Regions from separate parts of the Pseudomonas sp. S3_A03 genome, predicted to be linked through region 2. Evidence: predicted binding sites of a transcription regulator. Region 2 holds the regulator's gene; each other region holds the start of a gene.

Region 1 (3,273 bases), 2.4 Mb from region 2:
CAACGAAACCCTGTGGTTTCGTGACACCTACCCCTTTGAGGTGCTCAAGAGCAAGGTGCTGCCGGAGGCTATCAAGGCCAGCCCGGGCCAGCGTCTGCGCATCTGGTCGGCGGCCTGTTCTTCGGGGCAGGAGCCGTATTCCATCTCGATGTCCATCGATGAGTTCGAGCGGACCAACATCGGGCAATTGAAGGCCGGTGCGCAAATTGTCGCCACCGATCTGTCCGGCACCATGCTCACCAACTGCAAGACCGGTGAGTACGACAGCCTGGCCCTGGGCCGTGGTTTGTCCCAAGACCGGTTGCAGCGCTACTTCGAGCCTAAAGGCGCCGGGCGCTGGGCGATCAAGGCGCCGATCAAAAACCGCGTGGAGTTTCGCTCGTTCAACCTGCTCGACAGCTACGCCAGCCTGGGCAAGTTCGACATGGTGTTTTGCCGCAACGTGCTGATCTACTTCTCGGCCGAGGTGAAGAAAGACATCCTGTTGCGCATCCATGGCACGCTCAAGCGTGGCGGCTACCTGTTCCTGGGTGCTTCCGAAGCGCTGAACGGCCTGCCGGATCACTTCCAGATGGTGCAGTGCAGCCCCGGCATCATTTACCAGGCCAAATAACCGGCGCTTTAAAAACAAAAACGGGAGACCTTTGCAAAGTCTCCCGGTTTTTATTCGCGCAAAATCGCTGCCGGTCCTCATCAACAGCGCTCAGGGCGTGGTGCTCATTTGGAGGGGCCCCAGGGACAGGCCATGTTGCCCGCTGGGCACTGTTGCGTTGAAGATGCCGAGTCGCACGGTTCCCGTCGTGGCGGCGGTAAATGTTCCTGTTCCGATTTGGCGTCGGGCATCGGTAATAGTGGTGACGTCAGGCCCGATCCGGCTGCCGTTTATCGTCATGTGCAGGGTCGACCCGTCGCTGACGGCTGTACTTCCCGTCACCTCGAAGCTGCAGTTATAGGTGCGTCCTGCCGTTACCGGAACTGCACGGGTGATGATGTGGGAGCTGGTGGCCTGATTGTTGAACTGGTTAACGACCACGCGGCTACCGATCACGCTTAGCCGCGACACATAGACGCCTTGTGCTACCCAGCCTTGAAAGGTGCCGTCGCTGAAGTCCCATGACTGGTCTGGTGGCACCACAATGGGCAGGCGACCGATGTTTATTCTCGCCTCCCCTGCAGTGGAATACAGCCCTCCACGCAGGATGCGGGCCCGCAACTGGACTTCGGTGCCCGCACTGGCGATGACAATGTTCGTGGGAATCAGAATCCGCAGCGAAGCGGTGCTGTGGGCAATATTAAAGCTTTGATTGTGCGTGCCACCAAGAACGGTGCTGTTGAGGCTCAAATAGAAATAATCGGCTGGCTGCATAGGAAAATCCAACCTCAGTATGGCGACGTCGCCGCTCAGTCGGGCAGGGTCAAGATTCGGGATCGGCTGTGTCGAATCCTGTTCGACAAACCTGGGGGCCGGGATTATCAACATGTCGAGCCTCTGCGTTGTGCTTAAGGGGGTCGGTTGATAAAGCATCAAAGCCTGCGCGTGTCGCAATTGTCATAAATAACAGTACGGACAAACGGTTAAATACCCCGGCCCCCTGCGCACACCGTTTATAGCCCTCCACTCGCAAGCGGCAAGCCCGATTGCCGCTTTACTGGCGCTACGCGGAAATCGCTTGCCGCTTTTCTGGCATCACCGCCGGCAACATTGCCGCAAGCCCTTGAAATTCGGGCTCTGCTCAGGTTGGCATGCACCTTGCTATAGTCCTGTTAACGAACAGCAGGTCAGCCTAAAGGTTTCCGCCATGAGCATCAGCTTCGATAAAGCGCTCGGTATCCACGAACAAGCCCTGGGCTTCCGCGCCCAGCGTGCCGAAGTCCTGGCCAACAACATTGCCAACGCCGACACCCCGAACTACAAGGCTCGGGACCTGGACTTCTCCGCTGTGCTCGCTGCACAGCAGGACAAGACCAAGAACGGCACCTTCGCCTTGAACATGACCAACAACCGTCATATCGAAGCGCAAGGCCTGAGCAGTGGTGACGAGTCGTTGCTGTATCGCACGCCGATGCAGCCATCGATCGACCAGAACACCGTCGACGCCCAACTGGAGCAATCGGCTTATGCCGAGAACTCGGTGAACTTTCAGGCCAGCTTTACCCTGCTCAACAGCAAATTCAAAGGGCTGATGTCAGCCCTGCGTGGAGAGTAAGCCATGTCCCTGTCCAGTGTTTTCAATATTGCCGGCAGTGGCATGAGCGCCCAGACCACGCGCCTCAACACCGTCGCCAGTAACATCGCCAACGCCGAGACTGTGTCTTCGAGCATTGACCAAACCTATCGCGCCCGGCACCCGGTGTTCGCCACCATGTTCCAGGCCGGCCAGAACGGTGGCAGCGATTCGTTGTTCCAGGAACAGGACGCCGCCGGCAAAGGCGTGCAGGTACTCGGTGTGGTCGAAGACCAGAGCAACCTCGAAGCGCGCTACGAGCCTAACCACCCGGCAGCGAACGAAAAAGGCTACGTGTATTACCCGAACGTCAACGTGGTCGAGGAGATGGCCGACATGATCTCCGCCAGCCGCTCGTTCCAGACCAACGCGGAAATGATGAACACCGCCAAAACCATGATGCAAAAGGTCCTGACCCTGGGTCAGTGATAAGGGGCGCCAAATAATGGCCATCGTTGATACGTCTAACAACACGGCAGTCCAGGACCTGTTCAATTCCAAGGTCAAGACTGCAACGGACAACAGCAGCCTGGGTGATGCTTCCAAGACCGCGACGGGCAACCAGTCGCTGGGCAAGGACGCGTTCCTGCAACTGCTGGTGACCCAACTGAAAAACCAGAACCCGCTGTCACCCCAGGACAACGGTGCATTCGTGGCCCAGCTGGCGCAGTTCAGCAGCCTCGAAGGCATCAACACCCTGAACGACTCGGTGAATAACATCTCCAGCAACTTCAGCTCCTCGCAAGCGCTGCAGGCTTCTTCGCTGGTCGGGCGTTCGATCATCACCCAGACCGACAAGGCCCTGGTGGATACCAGCAAGAGCATGACCGGCTCGGTGGCCGTGACCGCGGCGACGGGTAACGTCACCGTCAAGATCACCGACAAAGACGGCAACCTGGTGCGCACCCTCGATTTGGGCGCCCAGAGTGCCGGTACGTCGGACTTTATCTGGGATGGCAAGAACGGCAACGGCGAGGTCGCCCCAGCCGGCACCTACACCTTTGCGGCCACGACCAAGAATGACAAGGGCGACGCAGTGGCCCTGGCA
Region 2 (3,273 bases):
GCATTGTATTGATCGACCAGGCCAAGGTGCTGAGCCCCGATGGCAACTCCACGGAAGGTGAAAAAATCACCTATGACACCGTGAAGCAGATCGCCAACGCCGGTCGAGCCAATGGCAACAAGGTAACTGCGCCACGTCCGCGTATCGACATGGTTATCCAGCCGAAGAAGAAGGCCGAGTAATGGCAACCCTGAAAGCCCAGCATCTGGCCAAGGCCTATAAAAGCCGTCAGGTCGTGCGCGACGTCAGCCTGTCGATCGACAGCGGCCAGATCGTCGGCTTGCTCGGCCCCAACGGCGCCGGCAAGACCACATGCTTCTATATGATCGTCGGCCTGGTCCAGGCAGATCAGGGTCGCGTACTGATCGACGACCTGGATGTCAGCCATCAGCCGATGCACGGCCGTGCTCGCGCCGGTATCGGCTATCTCCCGCAAGAAGCCTCGATCTTCCGCAAACTGTCGGTTGCCGACAACATCATGGCTATCCTTGAGACCCGCAAGGAACTCGACCGTGACGGCCGCCGCCAAGAGCTGGAAAGCCTGCTGCAGGAGTTCCACATCAACCACATTCGCGACAACCTTGGCATGAGCCTGTCCGGTGGCGAGCGTCGTCGCGTGGAAATCGCCCGCGCCCTGGCGACCGCGCCAAAGTTCATCCTGCTGGACGAACCGTTTGCCGGCGTCGACCCGATTTCGGTCGGCGACATCAAGCAGATCATCCATCACCTCAAGGCCAAGGGTATCGGCGTATTGATCACCGACCACAACGTGCGTGAAACCCTCGATATCTGCGAAACCGCGTATATCGTCAACGATGGCCAGTTGATCGCCGAAGGCGATTCCGCGACCATCCTGGCCAACGAACTGGTCAAGGAAGTGTACCTGGGTCACGAGTTCCGCCTGTAAAACCACCTGTATGAACAGGGGGTGGCAGGTCGTTTGTCCGAAGCGCGCGTACCAAAGAAAAACCTACGGTTTTTTTATTGTTACCGCGCTCTAGGCAAAGCCCTCGATATCAGGCATATAATTTGCTTATGTTTGGCGCTCACGCGCCCTGTCGTGGATGGCGCATTGCGCCGGCGAATAAGGTGTTAAGCCCCTGCCATGAAACCATCGCTAGTCCTGAGAATGGGCCAGCAGCTGACGATGACACCGCAGCTGCAACAGGCCATCCGCCTGCTCCAATTGTCGACCCTGGACCTGCAACAGGAAATCCAGGAGGCCCTGGAGTCCAATCCGATGCTCGAACGCCAGGAAGAAGGCGACGACTTCGATAATGCAGACCCGCTGGCCGACAACATCGAGCAAAAACCCAATTCCGACGTGCAGGAACCCTCCTACCAGGAAACCGCCCCAACGGTGGATAACCTTGAGGAAGGCGACTGGAACGAACGCATTCCCAACGAACTCCCGGTGGATACCGCCTGGGAAGACGTCTACCAGACCAGCGCGAGCAGCCTGCCCAGCAACGATGATGACGAGTGGGACTTCACCACCCGCACCTCCGCCGGCGAAAGCCTGCAGAGCCATCTGTTGTGGCAACTGAACCTCGCACCGATGTCCGACACCGATCGCCTGATCGCCGTCACGCTGATCGATTGCATCAACAACCAGGGTTATCTGGACGAGACGCTCGAGGAGATTCTGGAGGCCTTCGACCCTGAACTGGACATTGAGCTGGACGAAATCGAAGCCGTCCTGCACCGCATCCAGCAGTTCGAGCCTGCGGGTATTGGCGCCCGCTCCCTGAGCGAATGCCTGTTGCTGCAACTGCGCCAGCTGCCCGCCAAGACACCTTGGCTGGCTGAATCACAGCGCCTGGTCACCGATTACATCGACCTGCTGGGCAGCCGCGACTACAGCCAGTTGATGCGCCGCATGAAGCTCAAAGAAGATGACCTGCGCCAGGTTATCGAACTGGTGCAAAGCCTCAACCCGCGCCCGGGCTCGCAGATCGAGTCCAGCGAAGCCGAATATGTGGTCCCTGACGTGATTGTGCGCAAGGACAACGAACGCTGGCTGGTGGAATTGAACCAGGAGTCGGTGCCACGCCTGCGGGTCAACCCGCAATATGCCGGTTTTGTGCGCCGCGCCGACACCAGCGCCGACAACACCTTCATGCGCAACCAGTTGCAGGAAGCCCGCTGGTTCATCAAGAGCCTGCAGAGCCGTAACGAAACCCTGATGAAAGTTGCCACCCAGATCGTCGAGCATCAGCGCGGCTTCCTGGAATACGGCGACGAGGCGATGAAGCCTCTGGTGCTGCATGACATCGCCGAGGCGGTAGGCATGCACGAATCAACGATTTCACGGGTGACGACGCAAAAATTCATGCATACCCCACGGGGTATATATGAGCTCAAATACTTTTTCTCCAGCCATGTCAGCACCTCCGAAGGCGGCGAATGCTCGTCCACGGCGATCCGCGCGATCATCAAAAAACTGGTTGCCGCGGAAAATCAGAAAAAGCCGTTGAGTGACAGCAAGATCGCTGGTTTACTGGAGGCACAAGGCATTCAGGTCGCCCGTCGAACCGTCGCCAAGTACCGCGAGTCCCTTGGGATCGCGCCTTCCAGCGAGCGTAAGCGTTTGATGTGACGGGCGGGCCACAGCGTTCCAGTGGCAGGCGTCTTTGCCTGCCGCTTTATGCACTGGCAACGAAGGAGAAGCTGTATGCAAGTCAACATCAGTGGACACCAGCTGGAAGTCACCAAGCCCCTGCGTGAGTACACCGAGAGCAAGCTGAACAAGCTTGCGGGGCATTTTGACAAGATCACCAACGTGCAGGTCATCATGGAGGTCGATAAGCTCAAGCAGAAAATCGAGGCCACCCTGCACGTACCGAATGCCAAGCTCGTCGCCAATGCTGAGCATGAGGACATGTACGCGGCGATTGACTCGCTCTACGACAAGCTGGACCGCCAACTCATAAAGCATAAGGAAAAGAATCTGCACCTGATGCAAGGTACAGGTCGTTAACTCTCCCCCCATGATCCGACTTGAAACCATCCTGACCCCCGGCCGTTCCCTCGTGAACGTGCCGGGCGGCAGCAAGAAAAAAGCCCTTGAACAAATTGCCAACCTGATCGCCCGCGAAGTGCCGGATCTGGAGATGCAAGTTGTCTTCGAGGCACTGGTTGCCCGTGAAAAACTCGGTTCCACCGGTTTTGGCAACGGCATCGCCATTCCTCACTGCCGCCTCAAAGGCTGTGACACCCCCGTGAGCGCCCTGCTGCATCTGGAAGCTCCGATCGATTTTGACGCCATCGACG
Region 3 (3,273 bases), 1.2 Mb from region 2:
GGCTGTAGCCGTCGTGTCACCGGCCTGCCGGGTTGGATTCAACGCGGTTGTTTCACGTGCCACGGTAAGGTGCAGGTCGATTCGATCTAGCAGCGGCCCGGAGAGCTTGTTTCGATACCGCTGGATTTGCTCCGGCGTGCAGCGACAACGCCCACTGGGTTCGCCCATATAGCCGCAGGGGCAGGGGTTCATGGCCGCCACCAGTTGGAAGCGCGCCGGGAAACTCACTCGGTCGCGAGCGCGGGAAATCACGATGTGTCCCGACTCCAGTGGCTCGCGCAGCACCTCCAGTACTTTGCGATCGAACTCCGGCAATTCATCCAGGAACAACACCCCGTGATGCGCCAGGGTAATTTCCCCTGGCTGCGGTTTCGAGCCGCCACCCACCAGCGCCGGGCCTGAAGCGGAATGGTGCGGCTGGCGAAACGGCCGGTGTGGCCAGTGGCTCAGCGGCGCGAGGCTGACCACCGATTGGATCGCCGCCACTTCCAGAGCCTCCTGTTCGCTCAGTGGCGGTAGCAAACCGGGCAGGCGGCTGGCGAGCAAGGTCTTGCCGGTGCCCGGTGGCCCGCTGAACAGCAGGTTGTGCGCACCCGCCGCTGCGATCAGCAATGCACGCTTGGCGGCGAGTTGGCCCTGCACTTCGCTCAAGTCTGGGTAGGGCTTGTTCAGGTACAGCAAGCCATCGGATTTGTAGGGCTCAATCGGCACCTGCCCATTCAAGTGCGCTACCACCTGCAGGAGGTGATCCACCGCTATCACCTTCAACCCGCAAGCCAGGCAGGCCTCCTCGGCATTCGCCCGCGGCACTATCACGGTGCGCCCGGCCTTGCGCGCCGCCAATGCGGCTGGCAACACACCTTTGACCGCGCGCACTTCACCGGACAGCGCCAATTCGCCCAGGCATTCGACCTCATCGAGCATCAACGCCGGTACCTGCACGCTGGCCGCCAGAATCCCCAAGGCGATGGCCAAATCAAAGCGCCCGCCGTCCTTGGGCAGGTCGGCGGGCGCGAGGTTGAGGGTGATGCGGCGCGAGGGATATTGCAGGGCACTGTTGAGGATGGCGCTGCGCACGCGGTCCTTGCTTTCCTTGACGGCGGTTTCGGGCAGGCCCACCAGGGTCAGGGAAGGCAAGCCATTGGCCATGTGCACTTCTACGGTGACGGCGGGGGCTTCGACGCCGACCTGGGCGCGGCTGTGGACAATGGCGAGGGACATGCTCGTTCCTTGAAATGGAGGGCCGCTTCCTGCGGTTTTTCAAGGGTAGACGAGGTGGGGAAGAGCGAAGCGCGGAGGTTTTACAGAACGTATCCAGAGAAAAAGGTGACGCGCGTGTGGAGGGAGCCAGCCCCCTTCCACACGGGCTGCGTTTATTCAGCGGGTGGTGTTAACCGCGCTTCCAACTCCGCGACTTTCGCTTCCAGGCTCTCCAGCCGCGCACGCGTGCGGGCCAGCACCACCATTTGGCTATCAAACTCTTCTCGGCTTACCAGGTCGAGCTTGCTGAAGCCACTTTGCAGCAAGGCCTTGAACTGGCTTTCGATTTCATTGCGGGGCAGCGGGGTTTCGCCGCTGAACAGGCGAGAGGCATGGCCGCTCAGGGCGTCGAGGAGGTCTTTGGGCGCGAGCATGGGAAATATTCCGGAAAACTGTTGGCGGGCAGTGTATCACGCAGCGTCTATAGTCTTTTTCACGGCCTGCGGCGCACGCTTTTCGCGCATCGCGCCGGACGGCGGCGCACTGTTTTCGTGCGCATTGCGGCCGCCAGACAGCCCTGCGGGTGGGCTTAAGTGGGCAATGGACTGATTTCAGTGGTTTTTACGGGAGCTGGCAAGGTTTCTGCTTAGACGATCATGACCCATGCACTGATGCAGTCGCTGTGACGAATGCAGTGCGCTGACGGATCAGGGGTACAGGTTTCGTCACCAGTGGTTAGCTGGCGTCGCAATGGCAACTGCCCTTGCGACGATGCGTTACAAAGCCAGGCACTGCGCTTAGACTTGAGACGGGTTTGTTTTCCTGGGGCAAGTCCACCAATTCGGGAGAGAGTTTTCATGAAGCTAGTCACTGCCATCATCAAGCCGTTCAAGTTGGACGATGTACGCGAGTCACTGTCCGAGATCGGCGTGCAGGGCATTACCGTTACTGAGGTCAAGGGCTTCGGTCGGCAGAAGGGTCATACCGAGCTGTATCGCGGCGCGGAATACGTAGTCGATTTCCTGCCGAAGGTGAAGATCGATGTCGCCATTGACGACAAGGATCTTGACCGGGTTATCGAGGCGATAACCAAGGCGGCCAACACCGGCAAGATCGGTGACGGCAAGATCTTCGTGGTCAATCTGGAACAGGCTATTCGCATCCGTACCGGCGAAACCGATACCGACGCAATCTAAGCCGCCAAACCCCAACGCCCCAGGAGAAAACAATATGACTCTGCGTAAATTCGCAGGGCTCGGAGCCCTGTTGTCCATCGTAATGCCAAGCCTGGCCATGGCGGCAGACGAAGTGGCTGCTCCAGTCCTCAACTCCGGCGACACCGCCTGGATGCTGACCGCCACCGCACTGGTGCTGTTCATGACCATCCCGGGCCTGGCGCTGTTTTACGGCGGCATGGTCCGCTCCAAGAATATTCTGTCGGTGATGATGCAGTGCTTCGCCATCACTGGCCTGATCAGCATCCTGTGGGTCATCTACGGTTACAGCATCGCGTTCGATACCACCGGTATGGAGCAGGGCGTAGTCAACTTCAATTCCTTCTTCGGCGGCATGGGCAAGGCGTTCCTGGCGGGTGTCACTCCGGCCAGCATCACCGGGCCTGCGGCGCTGTTCCCGGAAGCGGTGTTCATCACTTTCCAGATGACCTTCGCCATCATCACCCCGGCGCTGATCGTCGGTGCGTTCGCTGAGCGTATGAAGTTTTCCGCAATGCTGATTTTCATGGGCATCTGGTTCACGCTGGTCTATGCGCCGATCGCGCACATGGTCTGGAGCGGCAACGGTGGCCTGATGTGGGACTGGGGCGTGCTGGACTTCGCCGGCGGCACCGTGGTTCACATCAACGCCGGTGTGGCCGGCCTGGTAGCTTGCCTGGTACTCGGCAAGCGCAAGGGCTTCCCGACCACACCGATGGCCCCGCACAACCTCGGTTACACCCTGATCGGTGCGGCCATGCTGTGGATCGGCTGGTTCGGCTTCAACGCCGGCTCGGCTGTTGCGGCCAACGGCACTGCGGGCATGGCGATGCTGGTGACTCAGATTGCAACTGCCGCT

The links. Region 2 encodes sigma-54, which starts transcription at its own class of promoters, with help from an activator protein. Its sites were predicted from a motif close to ANTGGCATNNANNTTGCTNT; they were not measured.
Region 1: a site for sigma-54 is predicted at 1,738-1,757, ahead of flgB (flagellar basal body rod protein FlgB). Genes of this name have one in related genera too.
Region 3: a site for sigma-54 is predicted at 1,830-1,849, ahead of glnK (P-II family nitrogen regulator). Genes of this name have one in related genera too.

Annotation. Positions count from the first base shown of each region.
Region 1 is NZ_CP162753.1:2,634,356-2,637,628, reverse strand. Features, by position in the region: gene cheR (protein-glutamate O-methyltransferase CheR) at 1-613, shown strand, start outside; gene AB4O25_RS11905 (hypothetical protein) at 704-1,480, opposite strand; gene flgB (flagellar basal body rod protein FlgB) at 1,800-2,207, shown strand; gene flgC (flagellar basal body rod protein FlgC) at 2,211-2,654, shown strand; gene flgD (flagellar hook assembly protein FlgD) at 2,671-3,273, shown strand, end outside.
Region 2 is NZ_CP162753.1:5,012,497-5,015,769, reverse strand. Features, by position in the region: gene lptA (lipopolysaccharide transport periplasmic protein LptA) at 1-182, shown strand, start outside; gene lptB (LPS export ABC transporter ATP-binding protein) at 182-907, shown strand; gene AB4O25_RS22930 (RNA polymerase factor sigma-54) at 1,106-2,599, shown strand; gene hpf (ribosome hibernation-promoting factor, HPF/YfiA family) at 2,675-2,980, shown strand; gene ptsN (PTS IIA-like nitrogen regulatory protein PtsN) at 2,991-3,273, shown strand, end outside.
Region 3 is NZ_CP162753.1:3,853,150-3,856,422, reverse strand. Features, by position in the region: gene AB4O25_RS17700 (YifB family Mg chelatase-like AAA ATPase) at 1-1,221, opposite strand, end outside; gene AB4O25_RS17695 (accessory factor UbiK family protein) at 1,374-1,634, opposite strand; gene glnK (P-II family nitrogen regulator) at 2,058-2,396, shown strand; gene AB4O25_RS17685 (ammonium transporter) at 2,431-3,273, shown strand, end outside.